Regions from separate parts of the Isoptericola sp. NPDC056578 genome, predicted to be linked through region 1. Evidence: riboswitches for the same ligand, from Rfam matches in the RefSeq annotation. Region 1 holds a riboswitch; each other region holds the start of a gene.
What was found. A riboswitch is a leader RNA that binds a small molecule or an ion and turns the genes downstream of it on or off. The one in region 1 is predicted to bind S-adenosylmethionine.
Positions count from the first base shown of each region.

Region 2: it holds a riboswitch for S-adenosylmethionine, as region 1 does, so the genes downstream of both, ACFQ80_RS01445 (ABC transporter substrate-binding protein) here and ACFQ80_RS12055 (aminotransferase class V-fold PLP-dependent enzyme) in region 1, are expected to answer to the same signal.
Region 3: it holds a riboswitch for S-adenosylmethionine, as region 1 does, so the genes downstream of both, ACFQ80_RS03900 (methylenetetrahydrofolate reductase) here and ACFQ80_RS12055 (aminotransferase class V-fold PLP-dependent enzyme) in region 1, are expected to answer to the same signal.

Region 1 is NZ_JBHTVC010000026.1:9,938-19,130, forward strand. Features, by position in the region: gene ACFQ80_RS12020 (CocE/NonD family hydrolase) at 1-206, opposite strand, end outside; gene ACFQ80_RS12025 (peptide MFS transporter) at 245-1,747, opposite strand; gene ACFQ80_RS12030 (GNAT family N-acetyltransferase) at 1,800-2,387, opposite strand; gene ACFQ80_RS12035 (amidase) at 2,503-3,981, shown strand; gene ACFQ80_RS12040 (MerR family transcriptional regulator) at 3,982-4,389, opposite strand; gene ACFQ80_RS12045 (NAD(P)-dependent oxidoreductase) at 4,439-5,335, shown strand; gene ACFQ80_RS12050 (CsbD family protein) at 5,446-5,619, shown strand; gene ACFQ80_RS12055 (aminotransferase class V-fold PLP-dependent enzyme) at 5,693-7,135, opposite strand; SAM riboswitch class IV at 7,170-7,286, opposite strand; gene ACFQ80_RS12060 (RNA polymerase sigma factor) at 7,373-8,053, shown strand; gene ACFQ80_RS12065 (protein kinase) at 8,053-9,193, shown strand, end outside.
Region 2 is NZ_JBHTVC010000002.1:102,381-111,573, reverse strand. Features, by position in the region: gene ACFQ80_RS01475 (LLM class flavin-dependent oxidoreductase) at 1-1,005, shown strand, start outside; gene ACFQ80_RS01470 (rhodanese-like domain-containing protein) at 1,037-1,459, shown strand; gene ACFQ80_RS01465 (LLM class flavin-dependent oxidoreductase) at 1,502-2,638, shown strand; gene ACFQ80_RS01460 (LLM class flavin-dependent oxidoreductase) at 2,638-3,774, shown strand; gene ACFQ80_RS01455 (thioredoxin family protein) at 3,883-4,329, shown strand; gene ACFQ80_RS01450 (DUF4395 domain-containing protein) at 4,396-4,857, shown strand; SAM riboswitch class IV at 5,039-5,152, shown strand; gene ACFQ80_RS01445 (ABC transporter substrate-binding protein) at 5,225-6,862, shown strand; gene ACFQ80_RS01440 (ABC transporter permease) at 6,867-7,847, shown strand; gene ACFQ80_RS01435 (ABC transporter permease) at 7,844-8,761, shown strand; gene ACFQ80_RS01430 (dipeptide ABC transporter ATP-binding protein) at 8,758-9,193, shown strand, end outside.
Region 3 is NZ_JBHTVC010000005.1:133,969-143,161, reverse strand. Features, by position in the region: gene metE (5-methyltetrahydropteroyltriglutamate--homocysteine S-methyltransferase) at 1-780, opposite strand, end outside; gene ACFQ80_RS03900 (methylenetetrahydrofolate reductase) at 806-1,852, opposite strand; SAM riboswitch class I at 1,858-1,964, opposite strand; gene ACFQ80_RS03895 (NADP-dependent oxidoreductase) at 2,058-2,957, opposite strand; gene ACFQ80_RS03890 (YbdD/YjiX family protein) at 2,998-3,246, opposite strand; gene ACFQ80_RS03885 (carbon starvation CstA family protein) at 3,230-5,500, opposite strand; gene ACFQ80_RS03880 (NYN domain-containing protein) at 5,656-6,918, shown strand; gene ACFQ80_RS03875 (alpha/beta fold hydrolase) at 6,938-7,780, opposite strand; gene ACFQ80_RS03870 (TetR/AcrR family transcriptional regulator) at 7,889-8,458, shown strand; gene ACFQ80_RS03865 (lysophospholipid acyltransferase family protein) at 8,519-9,166, shown strand; gene ACFQ80_RS03860 (ubiquinone/menaquinone biosynthesis methyltransferase) at 9,163-9,193, shown strand, end outside.

The DNA.
Region 1 (9,193 bases):
CCGTGCCCCGCGTAGTAGGGGTGGCGCTGGGCGTCGCGCGGGGCCGTCCAGTCGGACAGCCGGTAGGGCAGGTACTCGAGGATCGCCGGGACAGGCGTCGGGTCGACGGGCCTCCAGACGCGGGCCGCGAGGCGCGTGCCGTCGGCCAGGGGGATCCACAGGTCCTCGACGAGGGTCTCGTAGGGCAGGTCGGTCACGTGGCGCATGGGTCCTCCGGCGCTCGGACGATCAGTGGACGGGTGCCTCAGTGGACGGGGTGCATGGTGCGCTTCATCCACGGCGACAGGGCGAGCACGACGACGGCGACGATCACGGGCACGGCGCCGTTGACGGCGAAGTAGACGCCGTCTGGCACCTCGCCGTAGAAGCGGACGGTCTGCGCCTGGATGCCGTTGGCCAGCGCGATCGACAGGAACCACACCGCCATCGACTGGCTGGAGAACGCGAGCGGGGCGAGCTTCGTGGTGGCCGACAGGCCGGTGGTCTGCAGCAGGACGTCACCCAGGCCGAGCAGCGTCAGGGAGACCAGCAGCCACCAGACGGCGATCCGCCAGTCGCCGGACTGCCCGCTCACGGCCGGCACGAGGACGAGGTAGGACAGGCCGCCGAGCAGGGCACCGAAGGCGACCTTCTTGGACGCGTGCGGCTGGCGCGGCCCCAGCCACGTCCACAGGGCCGCGACGAGCGGGGCGACGAGCACCTCGGCGGCGCCCAGGTAGGAGCTGAACCAGGCCGACGGCACGTCCCAGCCGAAGAGGGTCCGCTGCACGTGGTCCTCGGCCAGCAGGATCAGCACCGAGTACGCCTGGAACAGCACGAAGTTGAACGCCACCGACGCGATCCACAGCACGAGGAACGGGCGCAGGCGGCCGCGCTCCTCGGTCGTCACGCGCGGGCTGCGGAACATCACCGTGAAGTAGACGATCGGCGCCACCATCGCGATCACGGTGAGGGCGTCCACGACCCCGGCGATGCTGAGCCGCCCGACCAGGGCGAGCACCACGAGGACGACGACCACGGCCGCCGCCGCGCCGAGCAGGAGCAGGCGGGTCCGGCGCGCGGCGTCGGGCGGCAGGGGCGCCTCGGCCGGCCGGCCGTAGCCCGGGATCCGCCGGCGCCCCACGACGTACTGGATCAGCCCCGCCGTCATGCCGATCGCGGCGGCGGAGAAGCCCCAGTGCCAGCCGACCTCGGCGCCCAGCCAGCCGGTGACCAGCGGACCGACGAACGCACCCACGTTGATGCCCATGTAGTACAGGGCGAACCCGGCGTCGCGGCGGTCGTCGTCGGTGGAGTAGAGCTTGCCCACGAGCGTCGACACGTTGGGCTTGAGCAGCCCGGTGCCGAGGCTGATGAGCACGAGCCCGATCCACGTGGAGATCTCTGCCGGTACCGCCATCGTGTAGTGGCCGGCGGCGATGAGGATGCCGCCCCACAGCACCGCGCGGTAGGAGCCGAGGACGCGGTCGGCGATCCAGCCGCCGCCCACGGACACGAGGTAGACCATCGTGCCGTAGCCGGCGGCGATGGACGCCGCGTTGCCGGGCTCCATCGCGAGGCCGTCGTCGGCGACCGAGGCGGTGAAGTAGAGGACGAGGATCGCCTGCATCCCCAGGAACGAGAACCGCTCCCAGACCTCCAGGCTGAAGAGCGTCGCGAGGCCGCGGGGGTGGCCGAAGAACGCCCGGTCGTCGTGGGCGTCGGAGCCGGGGGCCGGGTCGACGGCGGGAGCGTCCTCGGTGGTCACCCGTCCAGACTCCCACCGCCCGCGCCCGCCGACCTGCCGAGCGGCGGGGTGGTCAGCGAGCGGCGAGCCGGGCCTCGAGGCCGGCGCGGACGCCCGGCCACTCGTCGTCGACGATCGAGAAGTACGCGGTGTCGCCCACCGTGCCGTCGGCGGCGACGCGGTGCTTGCGCAGCACGCCCTCGGGCTTCGCACCGAGCCGCTGGATGGCGGCGCACGACCGGGTGTTGCGGGAGTCGGCGCGCAGCGCGACGCGGCGCAGGCCCCACTCCTCGAACGCGTGCCGCAGCAGCAGCAGCTTGCACGCGGGGTTCGTGGTGCCGCCCCACCACTCGCGGCCGTAGAAGGTGGTGCCGATCTCGACACGCCCGGGCCCGGGCGCCAGCTCGTAGAAGCGGGTCGACCCGCGCACGGTTCCACGGCCACCGGCGCCGTCGTCGCCCACGACGGCGAACGCCATCGTGCCCGGCGTCGCGACGCCCGCCTCTATCCACGCCTCGAGGTCGGCGACCGCGGCCGGGACGGGCGACGTCATGCCGAACCACAGGTCGGCGTCGAGCAGCGGGAACAGCGCGGCGGCGTGCTGCGGGCCCAGGGGCTCCAGGCGCACGCCGTGGCCGGCGAGGACGAGGTCGTGATGCACGGGCCCATCCTCGCCGAACAGGCGGTTGATGCCGGAATGCGTCCAACTTCCTCGCGATACCGGTGTCAACCGCCTGTTCGGCGACCCGGGCAGCGGGATGGGTAGCGTGCGGATCATGGACGACGCCCTGCACGAGATGACCGCCACCCGGTTGCGCGACCTGCTGCGCGCGGGAGAGCTCACGCCGACCGAGGTGGCCGACCACTTCCTCGCCCGGATCGAGCGCGCCAACCCCGACCTGGGGGCGTTCGCCACCGTCGCCCCCGAGGCGGCGCGCGCGCGGACGGCGGCCCTCGAGCGCGACGGCGCGCACGGCCGGGCGACCCTGTGGGGGCTGCCCGGCGGGGACAAGGACCTGTGGATGCGGGCCGGCGTGCCCGCCCGGTTCGGCTCCCGCGCCTTCGCCGGCGACGACGCCGTCGTGCCGCCCGTGAGCGACGAGATCGTCGACGTCCTCGACGCCGCCGGCATGGTGAGCCTCGGCCGCACGACCGCCCCCGAGCTCGGCTTCCCCGCGTACACCGAGCCGCTGGCGGGGCCGGTGGCACGCAACCCGTGGGACCCGGGCCTCGGGGCGGGCGGGTCGAGCGGCGGCGCCGCCGTCGCCGTCGCGGCGGGCCTGCTCCCGTGCGCGCCGGGGTCGGACGGCGGCGGGTCGGTCCGCATCCCCGCCGCCGCGTGCGGCGTGGTCGGGCTCAAGCCGAGCCGCGGCCTCGTGCCGGCGGGGTCGGGCCAGGAGTCGCTGGGCGGGCTGGTCGTCAACGGGCCGCTCGCCCGCACCGCCGAGGACACCGCGCTGCTGCTGGAGGGCATGCTCACCTGGACCCCGGACGGCCGCGTGGCGCACCCGCTCACGCTGCGCGCGCCGTCGGCCCGCGCCGGGGAGTACCTGGCCGCGGCGCGCCGCGGAGAGGTGGCGGGTGACGGGGGCGAGGACGTGCGGGGCCGGTTCCGGATCGGTGTCACGACCGACTCCGCCTGGGACGACTTCTACGCGATCACGACGTCGGACGAGGCACGCGCCGCGCTCGACACCGGCGTGGCGACGCTCGCCGGCCTGGGGCACGAGGTCGACGACCTGTCCCTCGAGCCCGACCCGACGTACGGCCCCGCCTTCCGCACCCTGTGGATGGCGGGCGCCTCCGCGGTCCCGCTGGACGACCCCGCACGGCTCGACCGGCTCGAGCCGCTCACCCGGTGGCTCATCGGCCGCGGCCGCCAGGTGCCCGCCCGCGAGCTCGCCGAGGCGCTGCGTGCGCTCACGGCGTTCGAGCGCAGGCTGGTCGCGCAGATGTCACGGTTCGACGCCGTCGTCACCCCCGCGCTCGCGACGACGCCCCGCCCGCTCGGCTGGTTCGACCCCGAGGACCCCGAGCGCAACTTCGAGCAGCAGTGCCAGTACACGCCCTGGACGTCGATGCTCAACGTGGCGGGGCTGCCGGCGATCACGCTGCCGACCCGCTGGACCGACGACGGGCTGCCGATGGGCGTCCAGCTGATCGGGCGGCCGGGCGGCGAGACGACGCTCCTCGCGCTCGCCGCCCAGCTCGAGGACCGGCTGCGCTGGGCGGACCGGCACCCTCCGGCCTGGTGATCAGGCGGGAACCCTCTCCGCCGTCGCGCCGTCGAGCGGCGGGTAGGTCTCGCCACCCACCCGCTCCGCCGCCGCGATGTACCCGGCCAGGGCCGAGCGCGAGCGGGCGAGCCTCGCCATCTGGTCCTCCAGACGCCGCAGGCGGGAGCGCATCGCGGTCAGGAGCTCGGCACAGCCGGGCAGCTGCGGCTCCTCGCCGACCGCGCACGGCAGGACGTAGGCGATGTCCTCGGACGACAGGCCCGCGTCGAGCAGGTGCCGGATCTGCCGCACCCGCAGCACGGCCCCCTCGTCGAACTCGCGGTAGCCGTTCGAGCGTCGGGCGACGTCCAGCAGGCCCTGGGCCTCGTAGTAGCGCAGTTGGTGCGTCCGCACGCCCGTGCGGCGGCTCAGCTCACCGATCCGCATCCCGCTCCCCCTTGACCTTCACACCGGTATGAACGTCGACGATGCTGCCATGGTCACCAGAACCCACAAGCCGTCGTCCCCCGCCCCCGTCTCCGTCGTCGGTCTCGGCCTCATGGGTCGCGCGCTCGCCGGCGCGTTCCTGCGGGCCGGGCACCCCACCACCGTGTGGAACCGCACCCCCGCCAGGGCCGACGCGTTGGTGGCGGACGGCGCCCACCTGGCGCCCACGGCGGCCGCGGCGGTCCGTCCCGGCGGCCTGACGATCGTCTGCCTCACCGACGACGCCGCCGTGCGCGAGCTGCTCGGCCACGACGACGTCGACCTCGCCGGCGCCACGCTGGTCAACCTCACGTCCAGCAGCTCCTCGCAGGCCAGGGAGACCGCCCGGTGGGCCGCCCGGCGCGGCGCGCGATACCTCGACGGCGCGATCATGGCCGTGCCGCCCGCGATCGGGACGGCGGACGCGGTCGTCCTGCACAGCGGGCCCCGGACGGACTTCGACGCGCACGCCGCCACCCTCGCCGCGCTCGGCACCGTCACCCACCTCGGCGAGGACCCCGGGCTGGCGTCCCTCTACGACGCGGCCGGCCTCACGATGATGTGGAGCGTCCTCGACGCGTGGCTGCACGGCACCGCCATGCTCCGCACGGCCGGGGTAGACGCCGCCGCCTTCGCCCCGTTCGCCCGGCAGATCGCGGAGGGCGTGGCCGCCTGGCTGCCCGGCTACGCGGAGCAGGTCGACAGCGGCAGGTTCCCGGCGGAGGCCTCGGCCCTCGAGACGGACGCGCGCGCGATGGCGCACCTCGTCGAGGAGAGCGCGGCGCTGGGCGTGAGCACCGAGCTGCCGAGACTGCTCAAGGCCGTGGCCGACCGTGGCGTCGCCGCGGGCCACGGTCACGAGCAGTACCCGGTGCTGATCGAGGAGTTCGGCCGCCCGACGCCCTGACCTGCCGGTCGCCACCCGGAGGACCACGACCTGAGACGTCGGCGTGCGAGCCGGCGGGCACGCGCCTACGGTCGGTGCTCGAGGTCGTTCGTCCGACGGAAGGAGCCCCGATGGGACTGGGAGACAAGGCCAAGCACCTGGCGGAAGAGGCCGAAGGCAAGGCCAAGGAAGCCACGGGCAAGCTCACCGACGACGAGAGCAAAGAGGCCGAGGGCAAGGCCCAGCAGGCCAGCGCGAACCTCAAGCAGGCGGGCGACGACGTCAAGGACGCGTTCAAGGGCTGACCCGCTGACACGACGGGGCGCCACCGCACGGTGGCGCCCCGTCGTCATGTCCGCCCGGGGCGGGGCCGACGGCTCAGAGGTCGTCGGGCAGGCAGCCGAACGCCTCGTCGGCGCCCAGCGCGGCGGTGGCGAGCAGCCCCTCGAGGCCGGAGCCCTCGGGCACGGGGCGCGGGTCGTCGACGACGACCCACAGCCCGTCCACGACGTCGTACTGCGCCTGCGGCCCCTCGGTCACGAGCGAGCGGACGGCGGCGACGAGCCGCTCGACCTCCTCGCCCGCGGTGCCGAGGCCCACCGACGCGCGGACGGCGCCGGCGTCGAAGCCGAGGCGGCCGAGCAGCGGGTGGGCGCAGAACCGGCCGTCGCGCACGCCGATGCCGTGCTCGGCGGACAGGTACGCGGCGACGAGGCCGGGGTCGTACCCGGTGACCGTGAACGTCACGACGCCCACCGGGTCGACGGCGTCGTCCCAGACGTGGACGACCTCGACGCGCTCGATCTCGCCGAGCCCGTCCACGAGCCGGCGTCGCAGGGCGTCCTCGTGCCCGGCCGCGACCCACGGGTCGAGGGCGGCGAGCTCGTCGCACGCGGCAGCGAGCGCCACCGCGCCCACGACGTTGGGCGAGCCGGCCTCGTGCCGGGCGGGGCCCTCGTGCCAGTCGGTCGTGGTGGTGCGCACCCGGCGCACGGCGCCGCCGCCGGCCAGGTACGGGGTGCCGGCGTCGAGCCAGTCGCGCCGGCCGACCAGGGCACCGGCCCCGAACGGCGCGTACGTCTTGTGTCCCGAGAACGCGACGTAGTCGACGCCCGTCTCCGCGAGCGAGAAGCGGCGGTGCGGCACCAGCTGGGCGCCGTCGAGCACGACGCGCGCGCCGGCGCCGTGCGCGGCGGCGACGACGTCGGCCACGGGCAGCGCCTCGCCGGTCACGTTGGACGCGCCGGTGAGCGCCAGGAGGGCGTAGGGGCGGCCCGCGGCAGCGGCCGACCCCAGCTCTTCCTCGATCTCCGCGAGGGTGGCGGCCACGGACGGGCCGCCCGCGACGACGGTCGCGTCGGTGACGCGCTGCCAGGGCAGCAGGTTGGCGTGGTGCTCGATGTCGAGCACGAGGACGCGGCCGGGATCGCCCGTGGCCGGGTCTGCGGGCACGCAGCCCGCGAGCAGGTTGAGCGAGTCCGTCGTGTTGCGGGTGACGATCGTGAGGTCGTCCTCCCGGGCTCCGACGAACGCGCCGATCGTGCGGCGGGCCGTCTCGTACAGGGCCGTCGAGACCTGCGACAGGTAGCCGGCGCCGCGATGGACGCTGGCGTACAGCGGCAGCACGCGCGCGACCCGGTCGGCCACGGCCTGCAGGGCGGGCGCCGACGCCGCGACGTCGAGGTTGGCGTACGGCAGCTGACGGCCGTCGACGAGCGGCACGAGCGTGTCGCCGCCGACGACGGGCAGCACGGGTGCGACGTCCTGCACGGCGCCGACGCGCACGGCGGGCACCGCAGGCGCGGGGGTGAGCGTGGTCATGCGTGGTCCTCCTCGGTCGTGCCGGGGAGGTGGCTCCCCGCGCTTGCCCGCGCGCCGGACGGCGCAGGGCCAGGTCGTCACCCGGGGCACCCCGCCGCGAGAGGAGGGTTGCCGGCCAGCGAGCCGGGGCTTCGCGCTGGCGCTCTTGACCTGCCGCCCATCGTGCGTGCGCAGCACCACACGGTCAAGCGGAGCCCGCCCCCTTCTCACGATGCGGTCGCGTGAGACGCTGGATGCATGCCCGATCGCACCGTTCCGGCCTCCGGCGCGCCTCCGGGAGGCCCCGTCGGAAGCCCCGTCGGAACCCCGGCCGAGCTGGTCGCCCGCGCCCTCGCCGGCGGCGACCTCCACGCCGCAGGGCTCGCCGCCCGCGCGGCGACCGGGGACGACGCCGCCGACGTCCTCGACCTCGTCGGCGGGCGGGCCGCCGCGGGCTCCGCGCCCGCGACCGAGCTGCTGGTGGAGCTGCTGGACGCGTCCGGCGTCGTCCGGCGCTTCGTGCGCGGCGCCCTGCTCGACGAGGCCGCCGTGGACGACGTCTCCCAGGACGTGCTGGTCTCCGTGGCGACGTCGGTCCGGTCGTTCGCGGGCGGGTCGCGGGTCACCACGTGGGTGCACGGGATCGTGCGCCACCGGGTGGTCGACCACCTGCGACGGCAGCGCGCCACCGCTCCCCTGCCCGACGACGACGTCGGGCCGTCGGAACGGATGAGCTCCCTCATCGCCACGCGCGCCACCGTGCGCGACGCGCTCGCCGCCCTGCCCGAGCTCTACCGCGAGCCCGTGACGCTGCGCGACATCGAGGGCCTGCCCTACGCGGAGGTGGCCGACCGTCTGGGTCGCAGCGTCGGCACCGTGAAGTCACAGGTCTCGCGCGGCCGCGCGCTCGTGGCCGCGGCCCTCGGGAGCCTGTCCTGATGGCCGCGCCCGCCGCGCCCGAGCCGCTGCTCGGGCGGTACCGGGTGGGCGACGTGATCGGCGTCGGGTCGTTCGCCACCGTGCACCGCGCCGTGGACGAGCGGCTGGACGACGTCGTCGTGGTGAAGGTGCTGGCCGAGAACCACAGCCTCAACCCGGAGGTCCGCGAGCGGTTCATCGCGGAGGGCCGGGCGCTGCGGCGGGTGGCGAGCCCGCACGTCGTCGCCGTGCACGACATCGGCGAGAGCGACCGCCAGCAGCCCTACCTCGTCCTCGAGCTCGCCGACCGCGGCACCCTCGCGGCCCGCGTCGCGGCCCTGCGGGCGGACGGGTGGACGGCGACGCCCGCCGACGTGCTCGCCGTCGCCCGGGGGCTCGCCGCCGCGGTCGAGGCCGTGCACGCCGCGCGCCTCGTGCACCGGGACCTCAGCCCCGGCAACGTGCTGCTGCGCACCGGCCCGGAGGGCGCGGTCGAGGGCGTTCCCGCCGCCGTCGTCCGGCCGGACGAGCGCCTCGTCCTGGCCGACCTCGGCATGAGCAAAGACCTGGCCCGCAGCTCCGGGCTGACCGTCGCGGGCGGCACCGAAGGGTTCCGGCCGCCGGAGCAGGCCGGCCCCGGCACGGTCGACACCCGCGCCGACCTGTGGGCGATGTCCGCGCTGCTGTCCTGGCTCGTCGAGGGCGCCGACCTGCCGCACTCCCTCGACGCCGCGCTACGCCGCAGCCTCGCCGACGCCCCCGCCCGGCGGCACCCCGACGCCGCAGCCTGGCTGGCCGACGTCGAGGGGGCGCTCGCCCCGGGCACGACCGGCGGCCCGGACCGCGCGCGACGCCGCCCGGCCGCCGTCGTCGTCGCCGCGGTCACCGCCGCCGTCCTCGGCCTGGGCGCGGGCGCCGGCGTCACGGCCTGGCTCGACCGGCCTCGCTCGGCCGCGGGCGGCGCGACCGTCGCGATCTCCGGGCCCGGGGCGGCGACCGTCGGCGAGCCGGTCACCCTCACGGCCGACGTCGCGGGCGCGGAGCACTGGGTGTGGACGCTGCCCACGGGCACCTACGTGGCCGACGACGAGCGCGTGCGGCTCACCGCCAGCAGCGCCGGCGCCGCCGAGGTGGTGCTCGAGGCCCGCGCCCCGGACGGGA
Region 2 (9,193 bases), on a different contig from region 1:
CCCGCGGTGCTCGCGGCCGCCGTCGCCGCCCGCACCGAGCGCATCCGCGTGGGCTCGGGCGCGGTGCTGCTGAGCACCACGAGCCCCCTCGTCGCCGCCGAGCAGTTCGGCACCGTCGCCGCCCTGCACCCGGGGCGGGTGGACCTCGGCCTGGGCCGGGCGTTCACGCCGCCGCAGGGCGGCCGCGCCACGCGTCCGGCCCCGGCAGCGGCCGCGGCAGGCGGGCCGCGGGTCGTCGACGGGCTGTACGTGCCCCCGGCCCCGCCGACCGCGGGGGACTCCGTGCTGCGCGAGCGGGCGCTCGCCCAGGCCGCGGTGTTGGGGGCCTCGCGCACGCCGGCGAGCTTCCGGGCCGAGGTCGAGCTCGTGCTCGGGCTGCGGGCGGGTACCTACACCGACGACGGCGGGCGCCGGTACGTGTCACCGCCGGTGCAGGACGCCGCCTTCGACCTGTGGGTGCTCGCGTCCTCCGGCGGCGAGAGCGCCCGGGTGGCGGGGGAGCTCGGCCTGCCCCTGGCGGCGAACTACCACGTGAGCCCGTCGAACACCCTCGAGACCGTCGCCGCGTACCGGGCGGCCTTCCGGCCGGGGGTCCTCGCCGAGCCGTACGTCGTCGTCTCCGCGGACGTGCTCGTCGCCGACACCACCGAACGCGCCCGCGAGCTCGCGGCGCCGTTCGCCGACTGGGTGCTCTCCATCCGCCGCGGGACGGACGGCGCGATCGCCTACCCCCGCCCCGCCGACGCCACGCCCTGGGCGGAGCGACCCGAGGCGGAGCGCGCGGTGGTCGCCGACCGGGTGGACACGCGCGTCGTCGGCGACCCGGCGACCGCCGTGGACCGCCTGGAGACGCTGGCCCGCGTCACCGGGGCCGACGAGCTGCTCGTCACCACCGCCACGCACGACCCCGCCGACCGGCAGCGGTCGTTCGCGCTGCTGGCCCAGGCGTGGGGCGCCACCGAGGGCGAGGCGCCCCGCGTGCCCGCCCTGGCCACCTCGCACTGACCTCGTACCGACCACCCTCGAGGAGGACCTCATGACCACGTCCGAGACCACCACGCCCGACCCGACGACCGGCACGACACCCGCGAAGGACGCGGCGACGGCCCCGCCTCCGCAGGACGCCCGCGCGGCCGGCGCCCGCGTCGAGCACGGTGCCCTGCTGGTCGACGTGCGGTCGGCGCGCGGCCGCGCCGCCGCCGGCGACATCCCCGGGGCCACGCTCGTCGACCGCGACGACCTGGACGCCCTCTTCGGCCCGGCCGGCGCGCCCGCGGTCTCGCTCGACACCCCGGTCGTCGTCGTGTGCGGGTCGGTGAACGGCTCCGGGCCGGTCGCCGCCGCTCTGGCGGCCCGCGGCTACACCGACGTCACGCACGTCGACGGCGGGTTCCCCGCCTGGCGCGACGCCGGACTGCCGGCGACCGCCCCGGCGGACGACCCCGCCGCCGGCGCCTGACCGCCCCGCTCGCGCCCGCCGTACCCTGCGAAGGAGACCCCCATGCCCGTCGAGTTCCTCGGCATCGCCACCACGAACGACGCCTCCGAGACGTCGGCCCGCACCACCGCCGCGTTCGACCCCGCCTACCTCGAGCGCATCGTGCGCGCCCACGAGGACAACGGCTGGACCCGCGTGCTGTTCGCCTACGGGTCCTCCGGCCCCGAGCCGGCGGCCCTCGCCGCGCACACCGCCGCGAGGCTGCAGAGCATCGAGCTGCTGCTGGCGCACCGCCCGAACGTCTCGTACCCCACGTACGCCGCGAAGACGTTCGCCACCCTCGACCAGCTCTCCGGCGGACGCCTGTCGGTGCACTTCATCACCGGCGGCAACGACCACGAGCAGGGGCGCGAGGGCGACCGGCTCACCAAGGACGAGCGGTACGCGCGCACCCACGAGTACATCCGGATCGTCAAGCAGGCGTGGACCAGCCCGGAGGCGTTCGACCACCACGGGCAGTTCTACGACTTCGAGGACTTCGTGCTCGACGCGAAGCCGTTCGAGGGCCACGTGCCCACGGTCTCCTTCGGCGGCTCCTCGGACGCCGCGTTCCGGGTCGGCGCGGCCGAGGCCGACATCTACGCCGTCTGGGGCGAGCCGTTGGCGCGCACGAAGGAGCAGATCGACCGCGTGCACGCCGAGGCCGCTGCCGCCGGCCGGGAGACGCCGCCGCGCATCCACGCCGCGTTCCGCCCGATCGTCGCCCCCACCGAGGAGCTCGCGTGGGAGAAGGCGCACCGCGTGCTGGACCGCATCGAGGCACGCAAGGCGGAGCTCGGCGGGCAGCTCTCCCGGCGGCACCCGATCGACCGGCCGGAGAACGCGGGGTCGCAGCGGCTGCTCGAGATCGCCGCCGAGGGCGAGCGGTACGACACCGCGCTGTGGACCGCGACGGCCAAGGCCACCGGCGGGGCCGGCAACTCCAACGCGCTGGTCGGCACGCCCGAGCAGGTCGCCGAGGCGCTGCTCGCGTACTACGACCTGGGCGTGCGGGTCATCTCCGCCCGCGGCTACGACCTGCTCGACGACGCGATCGACTTCGGCCGGTACGTCATCCCGCTGGTGCGCGAGGGCGTCGCCGCGCGCGACCGTGCCGCGGCCGAGACGGCGACGGCCGGCGCCGAGGAGCGCGTCGCCTGATGCGCTTCCAGCTGCTCGACATCGTCTTCAACCCGCCGCATCCCGTCACGGGGGAGACGGTGCCGCCCGCGGACCGGCTGGCGCGCGTCGTCGAGCACGCCGTGCTGGCCGAGGAGCTCGGCTTCGACTCGTTCGCCGTGGGGGAGCGGCACGCCGGCGACGTGCTGTCGTCCGCGCCCACGGTGATCCTCGGCGCCGTCGCCGCCCGGACCGAGCGCATCCTGCTGTCCACCGGCGTCACCGTGCTCTCGCTGCTCGACCCGATCCGGGTGGCCGAGGACCTCGCGACCGTCGACCAGCTCTCCCGCGGGCGGCTGGAGATCGTCATCGGGAAGGGGAACGAGGAGCTGCAGTACCCGCTGCTCGGCCTCGACATCGCCCGGCAGTACGAGTACCTCGAGGAGAACTACGAGCTGCTGCGCCTGCTGCTGTCGGAGGAGGACGTGACGTGGTCCGGCCGCCACCGGCACGCCCTCGAGCACGCCACCACGCTGCCGCGGCCCTACGCGGGGGCGTTCCGCATCTGGCACGGCTCCGCGACGAGCGAGTTCGCCGTCGACCTGGCCGCCCGCTGGGGCGACCCGATCGTCAGCGCCAACGCGCTGCAGCCGCGGGAGAGCTACGGGGTGCTCATCGACCGGTACCGCGAGCGGTACGCGGCGGCCGGGCACGACCCGGCCCAGGGGTTCGTCGGGGCAGGGTCGGGCGGGCTGTTCCTCGCCGACACCACCGAGCAGGCGATCGAGGAGTACCGCCCGCTGTACGAGGGGCAGGTCGCGCGGCTGCGGGCCCGGGGCTACGACCCCGCGACGCACGTGGGCAAGGCCCTCGCCTTCGAGACGATCGAGGACGCGGTGGAGCGCGGGCCCGCGCTGGTCGGCTCGCCGGAGCGGGTGGCGGAGAAGATCCTCGACTACCACGGGACCTTCGGGCACGTGCTGCAGTCGGTGTCGGTGAACCACCTGCTCGAGCCGTCCCACCAGGAGGACGTGCTGCGCCGGTTCGCCGCCGAGGTGGCGCCGCTGGTGCGCGCCGAGGTGTCGACGACGCTCTGGGGTCCCCACGACGCGCGCCGGGCCGCCGGGTTCACCGCGGCGGGGCACCCCGGCGACCGCGTGGCGGCGGTGCCTGCCTAGCTCCGCGATCCGGTCGACGAGGTGTCCGCCATGCGGGTACCCCGTCGACCGGATGGTGGGCGACGAGGAGAATGGCCGCGGACGTCGACCGTGGCGAGGGAGGGAACCATGACCGTGCAGCCGACCCAGCTCGTGGTGCTGGGGGTGCTCGTCCTCGGGACCGTCGTCCTGGGTGCGCTCTGGAAGGCGCGCCAGGGCCGCGTCCGCACGACCCCCGCCCGACGGGACCCCGGCGTGGACTGGGCGGCCCGCGGCGTCCGGCTGGGGGAGCGGGCCACGTTCGTCCAGCTGTCCGCCGAGGTGTGCGCCCCGTGCCGCGCCACCGCCCGCGTGCTGCGCGGCCTCGCCGAGCGCGAGGCCGGCGTCGAGCACCACGAGCTCGACGTCGACGACCACCTCGACCTCGTGCGGGAGCTCGGCGTCCTCAGCACCCCGACGGTGCTGGTGCTCGACGCCACCGGGGCGCAGGCCGCCCGCAGCAGCGGCGGCATGTCGCCCGCCCAGGCGCGCCAGGCGCTGGCCGCCGCCCTCCCGGCACCCGCCGGCGTCGCCTGACCCGAACCGCCCGACCCGCCTGACCCGAACCGAACCGCCTGACCCGACCCGCCGCAGGAGGCGACGATGACCCGCGAGACCACCACCACGCAGGCGCCGGCCGGCATCGACCCGCGGGGGCCGCGCGTGGGCGCCGGGATCACGGCGCTGCTGCTCGCCGTGGTCGTGCTCCTCGGGGCGAGCACCGCCGGCCTCGTGCTGCTCGCCGTCGTGGCGGCCGGGTTCCTCCTGGGCGCCGTGCGCGGCGCGCAGGGCACGGTGCAGGGCTGGCTCTTCAAGACGCTCGTCCGCCCCCGGCTCGCGCCGCCCGCCGAGCTCGAGGACCCGCGGCCGCCGCGGTTCGCCCAGCTCGTCGGCCTGGTCGTCACCGGCGTCGGCGTGGTCCTCGGGCTGGCGGGCGTGCTCGCCGCCGTGCCCTGGGCCGCCGGCCTCGCCTTCGTGGCCGCCGGGCTGAACGCCGTCGTCGGGCTGTGCCTCGGGTGCGAGCTGTACCTGCTGGGCAAGAGGCTGAGCCCCGCGGCGCGCTGAGCGCGGCGGAGACCGCCACCGGCTCCCTCGCCGCCACCGTGTCACCGGCCCCGCCCGTCACCCCGACGGGCGGGGCCGTCGTGCGTCCGGACGCGGCCCGAGGCGCCCGCACCGGTCCGTGATGTGAGACGACCCGCCCGACCCTTGACTCCCGCGGCCGGGAGGGCTTCCCTGCCGCCCAGGTGACGAGCGCCAGCACCCAGGCCCGGCTCGCTGGCCAGCAACCCTTCGACGTGACGGGGTGCTCCGGGAACGACCTGACCCTGCCGCGCCCGCGGCGGGGTAAGCACGGCTCCGGTCGTCCACCGGGTCCCGGCAGCGTGCCGGGGCCGGGACGACCCGCCACGACCACGAGGAACGCCACGCGATGACCACCACCCCTCGCACCCACCGCCGCCGGACCCTCGGGCTGGCCGCGGCCGCCTCGGCCGCCGGCCTCCTGCTGGGCGCCTGCTCGAGCGGCGCCGACGCGACCGGTACCGGCGCGTCGGCCGACGCCGAGCCCGTCGCCGGCGGCGACCTGACGTTCGCCATCACGGTGGACTCGCACTGCATCGACCCGCAGCAGGTCGGCAACAACGACGCGATCGCGGCCGCCCGGCAGACCGTCGCCTCCCTGACCGCCCAGGACCCGGAGTCGGGCGAGATCCTGCCCTGGCTCGCCGAGAGCTGGGAGGTGAACGACGACGCCTCCAGCTACACGTTCCACCTGCGCGACGACGCCACCTTCGCCGACGGCACCCCGATCGACGCCGAGGCCGTCAAGACCAACTTCGACGCCATCGTCGACCTCGGCGCCGTGGCGTCGCTCGGGTCGCAGTACCTGGTCGGCTACGCGGGCACCACCGTGGTGGACGAGAACACCGTGACCGTCGACTTCGACGAGCCCAGCGCGCAGTTCCTCCAGGCCACGTCGACGTTCTCCCTCGGCCTGCTGTCGCCCGGCTCGGCGAAGCTGTCGGCCGAGGACCGCTGCGCCGGCAAGTACGTGGGCTCCGGGCCGTTCGCCGTGCAGACCTACACCCAGGACCAGGAGATCGTCCTGGAGAAGGTCAAGGACTACGCCTGGGGCTCGGAGGCGAACGCGCACACCGGCGAGGCCTACCTCGACACCGTGACCTTCAAGGTCATCCCCGAGGCCGGCGTGCGCACCGGCTCCCTGCAGTCCGGCCAGATCGACGCCACCGCCGCGCTGAACGCCGTCGACCTGCCGCAGTTCGACGGCAACGGGTTCTGGCTGCAGTACCGCGCCAACCCGGGCGTCGTGTTCAACCTCTTCCCGAACGAGTCCAGCCCGCTGGCCGCCGACGAGGCCGTGCGCACCGCGCTCGTCAAGGGGATCGACCGGCAGCAGATCGTGGACACCGTGCTGACGCCGCAGGACCAGCCGGCCACGGGTGTGCTCTCCCACTCGACGCCGCTGTTCGAGGGCGCCGACGACCTGCTCGCCTACGACCCCGAGGGCGCGAAGAAGATCCTCGACGACGCCGGCTGGGTCGAGGGCGCCGACGGCATCCGGGAGAAGGACGGGCAGAAGCTCACCACGACCGTGACGTTCTGGCAGGTGCCCGAGCCGCTCGAGCTCGTGCAGCAGCAGCTGCGCCAGATCGGCGTCGACCTGCAGCTCAAGCACGTGACCGTCGCCGAGAAGGAGGCGGCCAACGAGGCCGGCGACTTCGACTTCGACTACTACAACCTCACCCGCTCCGACGCCGACGTGCTGCGCACGATCTTCTCGGCGAACGCGCGCAACATCAACCAGCGCGACGCGGAGGAGGTCGACCAGCTCCTGGACGACTCCGCCGCGGCCACCGACCCCGAGGAGCGGAAGAAGCTCGTGGCCGAGGCGTCCAGGCTCCTCATCGAGCGCGGGCACGCCATCCCCGTCTACGAGCTGTCCACCACGATCGCCGCGAGCGACCGCGTCCAGGGCCTGACGTTCGAGGCGTCCTCGCGCCTGGACTTCTACGACGCCTGGGTCACCGACGGCGCGGGTGAGGAGTGACCGGATGACCCGCTACGTGCTGCGGCGCGCCGGGCAGGGGGTGTTCGTCCTCTGGGCGGCCTTCACCGTCGCGTTCTTCGTCCTCTACCTGCTGCCCAGCGACCCGGCCGCCCTGGTCGCGTCCGGTGGCGGCGAGGTGAGCCAGGTCGACCCGGCCCAGCTGGCCGCGCTGCGGGCCGAGTACGGGCTCGACCGCCCGGTCCTCGTGCAGTACGGCGCCGCCCTGCTCGCCGCGCTGACCGGCGACTTCGGCACCTCCTACGTGAGCGGCGCCCCCGCGACCACGCTCGTCGCACAGGCCCTGCCCGAGACGCTCAAGCTCACCGGCACGGCGCTGGTGGTCGCCGTCGTCGGGGGCACCGCGGTCGCCGTGGCCAGCGTCTTCCCGCGGGCCCGGTTCCTGCGCCAGGCGCTGTCCGCGCTGCCGCCGCTCGGGGTCGCGCTGCCCACGTTCTTCGTGGGCCTGGTGCTGCTGCAGTGGTTCTCGTTCCGGGTGCCGGTGTTCCCGGCGATCGGCAACGACGGCGCGATCAGCCTCGTGCTGCCCACGATCACGCTCGCCGTCCCGGCCGGGGCCCAGCTCGCCCAGATCCTGTCCCGCTCCCTGCGGGGCACGCTCGGCGAGCCCTACGTCGAGACGGCGTGGGCCAAGGGCGCGAGCCGCACCCGGGTGCACCTCGCGCACGCCCTGCGCAACGCCGCCATCCCGGCGTTCACCGTGCTCGGCGTCATGGTGGGCGGCCTGCTCGGGGGCGCCGTGGTCACCGAGACGGTGTTCTCCCGCGTCGGGCTCGGCCGGCTCACCGTGCAGTCGGTCAACCAGCAGGACGTGCCCGTGGTCCTGGCGATCGTCGTGCTCTCGGCGCTCGTCTTCGTCGTCGTCACCCTCGTGGTCGACCTCGTCTACCCCCTGCTCGACCCCAGGATCCAGGTGCGGGCCCCGCGCCGGGCCCGCACGAGGCGACCCACGGCGGTGACCGCATGACGCTCCAGACCCTCTCCCGGCCCGCGGCCCGGGCCGCCGCTCCCGTCCCGGCGCCCGCCGCCGGCGCGGCGCGCGACGGCCGACCCCGGCGCGCGGCCCGCGCCGTCCGCCACGTGCTGCGACGGCCGGGGCTGCTGGTCGCGGTGGCCGTGCTGCTGCTCGTCGCCGCCTGGGCGGTCGTGCCGCAGGCGTTCACCGCCCAGGACCCGCTGGGCGGCGTCCCCGCCGACCGGCTGCAGGCGCCGTCGGGCGCGCACTGGTTCGGCACCGACCACCTAGGGCGCGACGTGTACGCCCGGGTGGTGCACGGCGCGTCGCTCACGCTGCGCACGACGGCGCTCGCGGTGGTCGTCGGCCTCGTCCTCGGGTCCCTGCTGGGCCTGCTCGCGGGCTTCCTGCGCGGCTGGGTGGACGACGTGATCGGCCGGCTCGTCGACGTGCTCCTCGCGATCCCGAGCATCCTGCTCTCCCTGGCGATCATCACCGCGCTCGGCTTCGGGCCGGTCAAGGTGGCGATCGCGGTCGGCATCGGCTCGGTGGCGACCTTCGCCCGCGTCATGCGGGCCGAGGTGCTGCGCGTGTCGACCTCCGTGTACGTCGAGGCGGCCCGGGCGTCCGGGCTACGTTGGCCCGCCGTGCTCGGGCGCCACGTGCTGCCGAACTCCTCCGGCCCCGTGCTGGCGCTCGTCGCCCTCGACTTCGGCACCGCCGTGCTGGCCGTGTCCGCGCTGAGCTTCCTCGGCTACGGCACGCCGCCACCAGCGCCCGAGTGGGGCGCGCTCGTCTCCGGCGGGCGCGACTACCTCGCCACCGCGTGGTGGCTCACCACCCTGCCCGGGCTCGTCATCGTGGCCGTCGTGCTCGCCGCCAACCGTGTGTCGCGGGCCCTGGAGAAGTCGGGAGAGGACCAGTGACCGGAGCAGCACGCCCGCCGGCGGCGGAGGCGCCCGCGCCCCAGACCCCGGTGCTCGAGATCAGCGGCCTCGAGGTGGCCTACCGGGCCGCCGACGGCGGCACCCGCCCCGCCGTGCGGGGCGTGGACCTGCGGGTCGGGGCGGGAGAGGTGGTGGCCCTGGTCGGCGAGTCCGGCTCGGGCAAGAGCACGACGGCGCACGCCGCCCTGCACCTGCTTCCCCGCGGCGGCGAGGTCACGGCCGGCCGCATCCGGCTCGACGGCCGGGACCTCTCCGACCTCACGGCGAAGGAGTGGCAGGACGTGCGCGGCCGCCACGTGGGCCTGGTGCCGCAGGACCCGACCGTCTCCCTCAACCCGGTGGTCCGGGTGGGGGACCAGGTCGCCGAGGTGCTCGTCATCCACGGGTTGGCGCGCCGCGCGGACGCCAAGG
Region 3 (9,193 bases), on a different contig from region 1:
GGTGGCCGTCGCGAGGTCGGTCGCCAGCGCGCGGTAGGCGGACGCGATCGCCGCGTGCAGGCGCTCGGCGGGCACGTCGAGCGAGTCGGTGACGAGCGCGGGCTCGTCGAGCTGCACCCACGGCACCCCGACCGCGGCCAGCGCGCGCAGCAGGTCGGCGTACGCGGCGACGACGTCGTCGAGCCGGTCGAGCGGGTGGAACCCGTCGCCCGCCTCGTCGGCCGCCTTGGACAGGGCGAGGAACGTCACCGGGCCCACGAGCACGGGACGCGTCGTGACGCCGGCCTCCTTGGCCTCGGCGTACTCGCGCACGATGCGGTGGTCCGCGAACGAGACCGGCGTCGTCTCGCTGATCTCGGGGACCAGGTAGTGGTAGTTGGTGTCGAACCACTTGGTCATCTCGAGCGGGGCGTCCTCGCCGCGGCCGCGGGCCACGGTGAAGTAGCCGTCGAGCTCGAGCGAGCCGTCCTCGTCGTCGAGCAGGTCACGGAACCGCTCGGGGACGGCGCCGAGCAGCGCGACGACGTCGAGCACCTGGTCGTAGTAGGAGAACGACCCCGGCACGGAGCCGTCGTCGGGGTTCAGCCCGAGCTCGACGAGGCAGCGGGCGGTCTCACGGCGCAGCGCGCCGGCCGTGACCTCCAGGTCGACGGCGTCGGTGCGCCCGGCCCAGAACGACTCGACGGCCTTCTTGAGCTCGCGGCGACGCCCGATGCGGGGGTAGCCGAGGATCGTGCCGCCGGGAAATGCCGCGGCGGGGGTGGTGCTGGTGGTGGACATGAGCACTCCAGAGTTCGGGCTCCGCTCAGACGGCGGGAGCCTGGGTCGGGATGCTCGGTACCCACGGCCTTCTGGCCAGGTCCGCGCCGTCCGACGTGACGTCGGCCGGCGCCGGTCCGCCGAGGTGGACACCCTCGAGCAGGTCCAGAGCGGGACGGTACTTGTTGAACGTGTACACGTGGATGCCGGGGGCGCCCGCGTCGAGCACGCGCTGGGCGAGCTCGACGGCGCGCGCGGTCCCGTAGGCGTGCTGCGCCTCCGGGTCCCCCGCGGCGTCGAGCGCGTCCAGCAGGTGCCGGGGCGCGCGGACGCCGGTGAGCTCCTCGACGCGACGGAGCCGGCGCGGCTCGGTCGTGGGCAGCTGCCCCGCGAGGATCGGGATCGTCACCCCGGCCGCGCGGGCCTCGGCGACGAAGTCGGTGTAGGAGTCGGCCTCGTAGAACAGCTGCGTGATGGCGAAGCTCGCCCCCGCGTCCTGCTTCTCCTTGAGGCGCCGGACCTCCTGGGCCCGGGTGGTGCCGGCCTGCACGTTGCCGTCGACGAACGTCGCGACGGCGATCGTCATCGGGCGGGCGGCGCCGCGCAGGGCGGCCCCGGGGTCGGTCGCGCAGCGCCGCGCCTCGACCTCGCGCAGCAGGTGCACGAGCTCGATCGAGGACGCGACGCCGTCGGCGGGCGGCTCCCAGTCCGGCTGGTCCTTCGGCGGGTCGCCGCGCAGGGCGAGGAACGCGCGGGTGCCGGCGTCGAGGAAGTCGTCGATGACGGCGGACACGTCCTCGCGGTGCGCGCCCACGCAGGTCAGGTGCGCCACCGGCAGGACGGGCGTGCCTTCGAGCAGGGTCGCGACGACCTGGCGGGCGGTCGCCCGGTCACCGCCGCCCGCGCCGTACGTCACGGACATGAAGTCCGGTCGTGCGGCGACGAGCCGGCGCGCCGTCTCCCAGAACTTGGGCGCGGCGTCCGGCCGGCGCGGCGGCATGAGCTCGAACGAGACCGTCGGGCGTGCCGGCAGCGCCGGGTGAACTGCCGGCTGAGCTGCCGGGGTGGGCGAAAAGGATGCCTCTGCGACCATGCGTCACTCCATCGATCCTGGCGTGAGCACCTTCGTCCTCGGGAGGCTTCCGTCGGAGAACGGGTTGCTGCGGCGTCGTCGAGCCAGGACTCTCGGCCGCTCTGGATGGCTTGTCACGCGATCGTACGCAGCATCCGCGATACGGGCGAGGATGAGACCGCCTGCTGAGACGATCGCGGATGCCGGGCGGGCGGGAACGCCCTGCTCAGGGCACCAGCACGACCTTGCCGCCGGCTTGGCCGCTCTCGACCAGGGCGTGCGCACGGGGCGCGTCGGCCAGCGGGAGCACCGCGCCGACGGTGGTCACGAGGTCGCCGCGGGCGAGGGCGTCGACGGCCTCGGCGAGCTCGCCGGCGTCGCGCTCGGACCGCCAGCTGGCCTCGACGCCGAGGTCTGCCGCGGCGTCGTCGGCGATGGTGACGATGCGCTCGGTGCCGCCGCGCAGGGTGATCGAGTCGGGCAGCACGCCCGCGCCGGTGGTGTCGAGGACGGCGTCCACGCCGTCGGGGGCGAGGGCGCGGACCCGCTCCACGAGCCCTGCGCCGTAGGTGGTGGGTGTCGCGCCGAGGGCGGCGACGCGCTCCTGGTTCCGCGGCGACGCCGTACCGATCACGCGGGCGCCGCGGCGCACGGCGAGCTGGACGGCCAGCTCGCCCACCGACCCCGAGGCGCCGTGCACGAGCAGCGTCTCGCCGGGCCGGACGTCGAGGAGGCGCAGCACGCGGGTCGCGGTCTCGGCGGCGACGGGGAGCGTGACGGCGTCGGTCGCGGCGAGCCCGGCGGGCACGCGGGCGAAGACCGACGTCCGGGCGAGCTCGGCGTACCCGCCGCCGACGGCGAAGCCCACGACGCGGTCGCCGGGCGCGACGCCGGCCACGCCGTCCCCGACCTGGTCGACGACCCCCGCCACCTCCAGGCCCGGCACGACGGGCGACGTCGGCGGCGGGCCGCCGGTCGTGCCGGCGCGGGACTTCACGTCCCAGCCGTTGACGGCCGCGGCCTCGACGCGCACGCGCACCTGGCCGGGCCCGGCCTGAGGGTCGGGGGCGTCGGCGAGATGCAGCACCTCGGGGCCGCCGTGGGACTCGAACACGATCGCGCGCACGCGCCCATCCTGGCCCGGCCGGCGCCGTCGCGCGCGCCGCTCAGCAGCAGCGCGAGCCGGGGTTGCGGTCCTGCTCCGCGTAGTGCTCCCGCCAGAACTCGCGCTCGCCCATCGGCGCGCGGCCGGGGTGGGCCGACCGCTCGTGCGCGACGTACGTCGCGTAGGCGTCGTCGCCCATCACCTGGCGCACGTACCAGCGCAGGCTCGCCCACCCCGCCGACGTCGCCCGGGCCAGCGCCCGGGCGACGTCGTGCACCCTGCCGGTGCGGGGCTCAGTGGTGCCCGGCACCGCTGGACTCCCGCAGGCCGGCGTCGGCCCACTCCTTCTCGATCCGCTTCTCGGTCGACGAGGCGAACAGGCCGGCCGGGGCGAACCGGCGCGACGCGACGGGCGCGTCCTCGTGGTTCTCGCCGCCGCCGGTGCGGAACGCCTTGATCGTCACGACCAGCGACGCGAGGATCACGACGATCGACAGCACCACGAACACGATCGACAGGGTGCCCTGCACGAAGGTGTTGCGGACCACGGCCTCCATGGCCGCGACGTCGGGCGCGGTGCCGAACGACGTCTCGCCGGCGGCGAGCGCGTCCTTGAACGCCCGGTGCTGCGCCCAGTACCCCACCGCGGGCACGTCCGAGAAGATCTTCTCGAACGACGCCCAGATGGTGATCAGCGCGGTGAAGGCCAGCGGCAGGGCCACGATCCACAGCCACCGCCAGTACGCGCGGCCCCGCTTCGCGACGATGGCGAGCACGACGGCGAGCGCGATCGCGGCCAGCAGCTGGTTCGCGATGCCGAACAGCGGGAAGAACGTGTTGATGCCGCCGAGCGGGTCGGTGACGCCCAGATACAGGATCGTGCCCCAGCCCGCGACCATGATCGCGGTGCAGACCCACACCCCGGGTCGCCAGCTCATGTCCTTGAACCGCGGTGCCACGTTGCCGATGGTGTCCTGCAGCATGAAGCGGGCCACGCGGGTACCGGCGTCGACCGCGGTGAGGATGAACAGCGCCTCGAACATGATCGCGAAGTGGTACCAGAAGCCCATCATCGCGGTGCCGCCCACCAGCTGGTGCATGATGTGCGCCAGCCCGAGCGCGAGCGTCGGGGCGCCGCCGGTGCGGGACACGATCGACGGCTCGCCCACCTGGGTCGCCAGGGTGCTGAGCATGTCGGGCGTGAGGTTGACGCCGGAGAGGCCGAGCGAGTTCACGAACGCGACCGCGCCCTCGATGGTGCCGCCGGTGGCGGCCGCCGAGGAGTTCATCGCGAAGTACACGCCGCGGTCGATCGAGATCGCGGCGACCAGCGCCATGATCGCGACGAACGACTCCATGAGCATGCCGCCGTAGCCGATGAAGCGCGTCTGGCGCTCCTTCTCCACGAGCTTCGGCGTCGTGCCCGACGAGATGAGCGCGTGGAACCCGGACAGGGCGCCGCACGCGATCGTCACGAAGAGGAATGGCCAGAGGTTGCCGGACACCACCGGGCCGGTCTCGCCGCTCGCGAACTCGCTGATCGCGGGCACGTTGATCTCGGGCCGCACGATGACGACGGCGCCGGCGAGCACCACGATGACGCCCACCTTCATGAAGGTGGACAGGTAGTCGCGCGGGGCGAGCAGCAGCCATACGGGCAGGACGGCGGCCACGAAGCCGTAGACGATGACGCCGACGGCGATGGTGGTGCGGTCGAGGTGGAAGAACTCCGCGCCCCACGCGGTGTCGGCCACCATGCCGCCGCCGACGATCGCGGCGAGCAGCAGGACGAAGCCGATGAGGGAGACCTCGGTGATCTTGCCCGGGCGCAGGTACCGCAGGTAGACGCCCATGAAGAGGGCGATCGGGATCGTCATGGAGACGCTGAACACGCCCCACGGGCTCTCGCCGAGGGCGTTGACGACCACGAGGGCGAGGATCGCCACGATGATGATCATGATCAGCAGGGACGCGACGATCGCGGCCACGCCGCCGATGCGGCCCAGCTCCTCGCGCGCCATCTGGCCGATGGTGCGGCCGCCGCGGCGCATGGAGAAGAACAGCACCGTGTAGTCCTGCACGGCGCCCGCGAGCACCACGCCGACGATGATCCAGATGGTGCCCGGCAGATACCCCATCTGCGCGGCGAGCACCGGGCCCACCAGCGGGCCGGCGCCGGCGATGGCGGCGAAGTGGTGGCCGAACAGCACGCGGCGGTCGGTGGGGACGAAGTCCTTGCCGTCCTCGCGCGTCTCGGCGGGGGTGGCGCGGCGGTCGTCGGGGCGGGTGATGTACCGCTCGATGACCTTCGAGTAGAAGCGATACCCGATGAGGTACGTGCACACCGACGCGAAGACGAACCAGATGGCGTTGATGGTCTCGCCGCGCACCAGCGCGATCATGACCCACGCGACGCCACCGAGCAGCGCGATCGCCGCCCAGAGCGCGATCTTCGCGGGTGTCCAGCGGGGCTTCAGGTCCTCGGCGGGAACCGCCGTCGGGGGGAGCGCGGGGTCGGGGACGATCTCGTCCGTCGCCGTGGTGGCTCCGGGATCTGCTGACAAGGTGAGCCTCCAAGGCGTCGCGTCGGCGGGACCCGACACAGGATAGGGGGTGAAGAAAGGGTGACGGAACGCCCGGAGCCTGGACGGTGTGGCGGCGGCCGTGGTAATCCGGCCTGGTCCCGCGGCGGAGCACGCGACGCCGTAGCCTGACGTGCATGGACACCGAAGAGCGCCTCGCCGTCTTCCTCGACTACGAGAACCTGGCGCTCGGCGCCCGCGACCACCTGGGCGGCATGCAGTTCGACTTCAAGCCCATCGCCGACGCGCTCGCCGTCCGCGGCCGCGTGGTGGTGCGGCGCGCGTACGCGGACTGGTCGTACTTCGACGAGGACCGGCGGATGCTGACCCGCCACCAGGTCGAGCTCATCGAGATGACGCAGCGGATGGGCGCGTCCCGCAAGAACGCCGCCGACATCAAGATGGTGGTCGACGCGATCGAGATGGCGTTCGAGCGCGAGTACATCACCACGTTCGTCATGTGCACGGGCGACTCCGACTTCTCCCCCCTCGTCCACAAGCTGCGCGAGCTCGACAAGAAGGTCATCGGCGTCGGGGTGGAGAACTCCACCTCCCGCCTGCTGCCGCCGGCGTGCGACGAGTTCCTCTTCTACGACCGGCTCGAGGGCGTCGACGTGCCCGACGAGTCCGAGGCGCCCGCCCCGAAGCGTTCCGGCCGGGGCGCCGGCAAGGGTTCCGCGCGGTCCGGTGGCGGCCGTGGCGGCCGCGCGAAGGCCCCGGCCCCCGCGGAGGCGCCGGTCGAGACCCCTGACGAGACCCCGTCGGAGGCGCCCGCCGAGACCGCGAGCGCGGCGTCGGGCACGACGACGCGCGGCCGCCGCAAGAAGGCGCCGACGGCGGAGGCCCCCGTCGTCGAGCCGGTCGTGGAGCCGGCCGCCGAGCGCGAGGCCGACGTCGAGCAGGAGGACGCCGCGGCCTCCGCGGGCGAGGACGCGCCGATGGAGGTCAGGGTGGCGCAGACGCTCGCCGACCTGCTGGCCTCGACGAGCGGCTCGGTCACGGCGTCGATGCTCAAGCGCACCCTGGTGCGCAAGGACCCCACGTTCAGCGAGTCCGACTACGGCTTCCGCACCTTCGGGGAGTTCCTGCGCTTCCTGGCGGACCGCGACTTCGTCGTGCTGTCCGCGGGCCCGTCGACCGGTGACCCGGAGGTGGCGCTGCCGGAGCAGCAGGACACCGAGGGCGCGTTCGACCTGCTGCGCCAGGTGGTGCGCGACGCGGGCGGCAGCGCGCCGTTGTCCGGGCTGAAGAACGAGGTGCGCAAGCGCCGCCCCGACTTCTCGGAGAAGGCGCTCGGCTACCGCGGGTTCCTGCAGTTCGCGAAGGGTGCTGCTGCCGCCGGCGCCGTCGCCCTCGCGTGGGACGACGACGCCGACGACTACCTGCTGACCGCGAGCTGATCGCCCGCGTGGGTCGGGCTCAGCGCCCGACGAACGCGAGCAGCGCGGCGTTGACCTCGTCCGCGTGCGTCCACAGCAGGCCGTGCGGCGCGCCCTCGACCTCGACGTACTCGGCGTCGGGCACGGCGGCGTGGAAGCGCCGGCCCGAGGCGTCGATCGGCAGGATGTTGTCCTTCGTGCCGTGCAGGATCAGCGTCGGCTTGCCCGCGTCGCGCACGGCCTCGACGTCGGGCCGGAAGTCCTCGATCCAGGTGGGGACGACGGCGTAGGCGGCGACGGGGGCCGAGCCCACCGCGGTGATCCAGTTGGCGCGCACGACCTCCTCGGAGATCCGCGTGCCGAGGTTCTCGTCGAGGTTGTAGAAGTCCTTGTAGAACTGCGTGAACCAGGCGTAGCGGTCGCCGCGGGCGGCGTCCACGATGCCGTCGAACACGGACTGCGGCACGCCCTCGGGGTTGTCGTCGCGCTGCACCAGGAACGGCTCGAGCGACGCGAGGAACGCGAGCTTGGCGACCCGCTCGTGCCCGTGGTTGCGGACGTACCGGGCGAGCTCGCCGGTGCCCATGGAGAAGCCCACGAGCACGACGTCCCGCAGGTCGAGCGTGGTCAGGACGGTGTCGAGGTCCTTCGCGAACGTGTCGTAGTCGTACCCGGAGCCGACCTTGCTCGACGCGCCGAAGCCGCGGCGGTCGTAGGTGATGACGCGGTACCCGGCGGCGAGGAGCTCGCGGGTCTGGAGCTCCCAGCTGTGCCCGTCGAGCGGGTACCCGTGCACGAGGACGACCGGCTGACCGGAGCCCTGGTCCTCGTAGTAGAGCTCGACGGCCGTGCTGTTCTCCTGCCCGACGGTGATGTAGCCCATGGTGCGCCCCTTCGAAGGAGGGGGAGAACGGTCGTTCTCCCGTTGTTCGCTACAGTAGAGAACGATGGTTCTCCCCGCAAGGGGAGGGCGGCGACGAGAGGGTGAACGATGCTCGACGAGAAGGCGGCGCGCGACGCGGTGGTCGTGGCCGCCGACCGGCTGTTCTACGCGCGCGGCGTCCAGGCCGTGGGCATGGACGCCGTGCGCGCCGAGGCCGGGGTGTCCCTCAAGCGGATCTACGGGCTCTTCCAGTCCAAGGAGGACCTGGTGGTCGCGGTGCTCGCCCTGCGCACCCGGCAGTGGACGCAGGGGGTGGAGCGCGCGGCCGCGACGGCCACCACGCCGCGCGACCGGATCCTCAGCGTCTTCGACTTCCTCGACGCCTGGTTCCGGGAGGACGGGTTCCGCGGGTGCGCGTTCATCAACTCCTTCGGCGAGCTCGGCGCCACCTCGCCCCGGATCGCGGAGGCCGTGCGGGGGCACAAGGAGGCGTTCCGGGAGCACGTCCTCGCCCTCGTCCGCGAGGCCGGGCTGCCCGACGCCGTCGCGCTGCAGGTCGTGCTGCTCGCCGAGGGCGCGCAGACCACCGCCGCGATCACCCACGACGTCGGCGTCGCCCGCGAGGCACGCCGCGCCGCCGAGTCGCTGCTCGCCGCGGAGACGGCGCGAACGCCCTGATCACACGCCCGCGAGGGCGGCCTCGGCGGGCCAGGGCGGAGCAGGGGGCACAATGGTGCGGTGACCTATCGGTTCCTGCGCCTCGTCCTGTCGCTCCTGGTGTACGTGCTCCTGCGCCCCCAGGTGACGGGACTGCACAACATCCCGCGGCGCGGTCCGGTGATCCTCGCGAGCAACCACCTGTCGTTCATCGACTCGATCATCATCCCGCTCGTCGTGCCCCGGCACGTCACCTTCATCGCCAAGGCGGAGTACTGGACGGGTCGAGGTCTCAAGGGCCGCGTCTCCCGCTGGTTCTTCACCACGATGGGCCACATCCCCGTCGACCGCGAGGACCCGCGCGCCGGCCAGCGGTCGCTCGACGACGCGCTCGTCGTGCTCAAGCGCGGCGGCGCCTTCGGCATCTACCCCGAGGGCACCCGCTCCCGCGACGGCAAGCTGCACCAGGGGCACACCGGCGTCGCCTGGCTGGCGCTCGCCGGCTCGGCGCCCGTCGTCCCGGTGGCCCTGCGCGGCACCGACAAGGTGCAGCCCGTCGGCAAGCGGCTCCCGCGGCCGACCCGCGGCATCCAGGTGCACTTCGGCGCCCCGATCGACCCGTCGCGCCAGCTCACGGCCGGCGCCCGCCCGGCCCAGGTGCGTCGTGAGCTGACCGACCACGTGATGTCGTCCATCCACAAGATGAGCGGCCAGGAGCTCGCCGCGTGACCCACCCCTCGCCCCCGTCTCGATCGA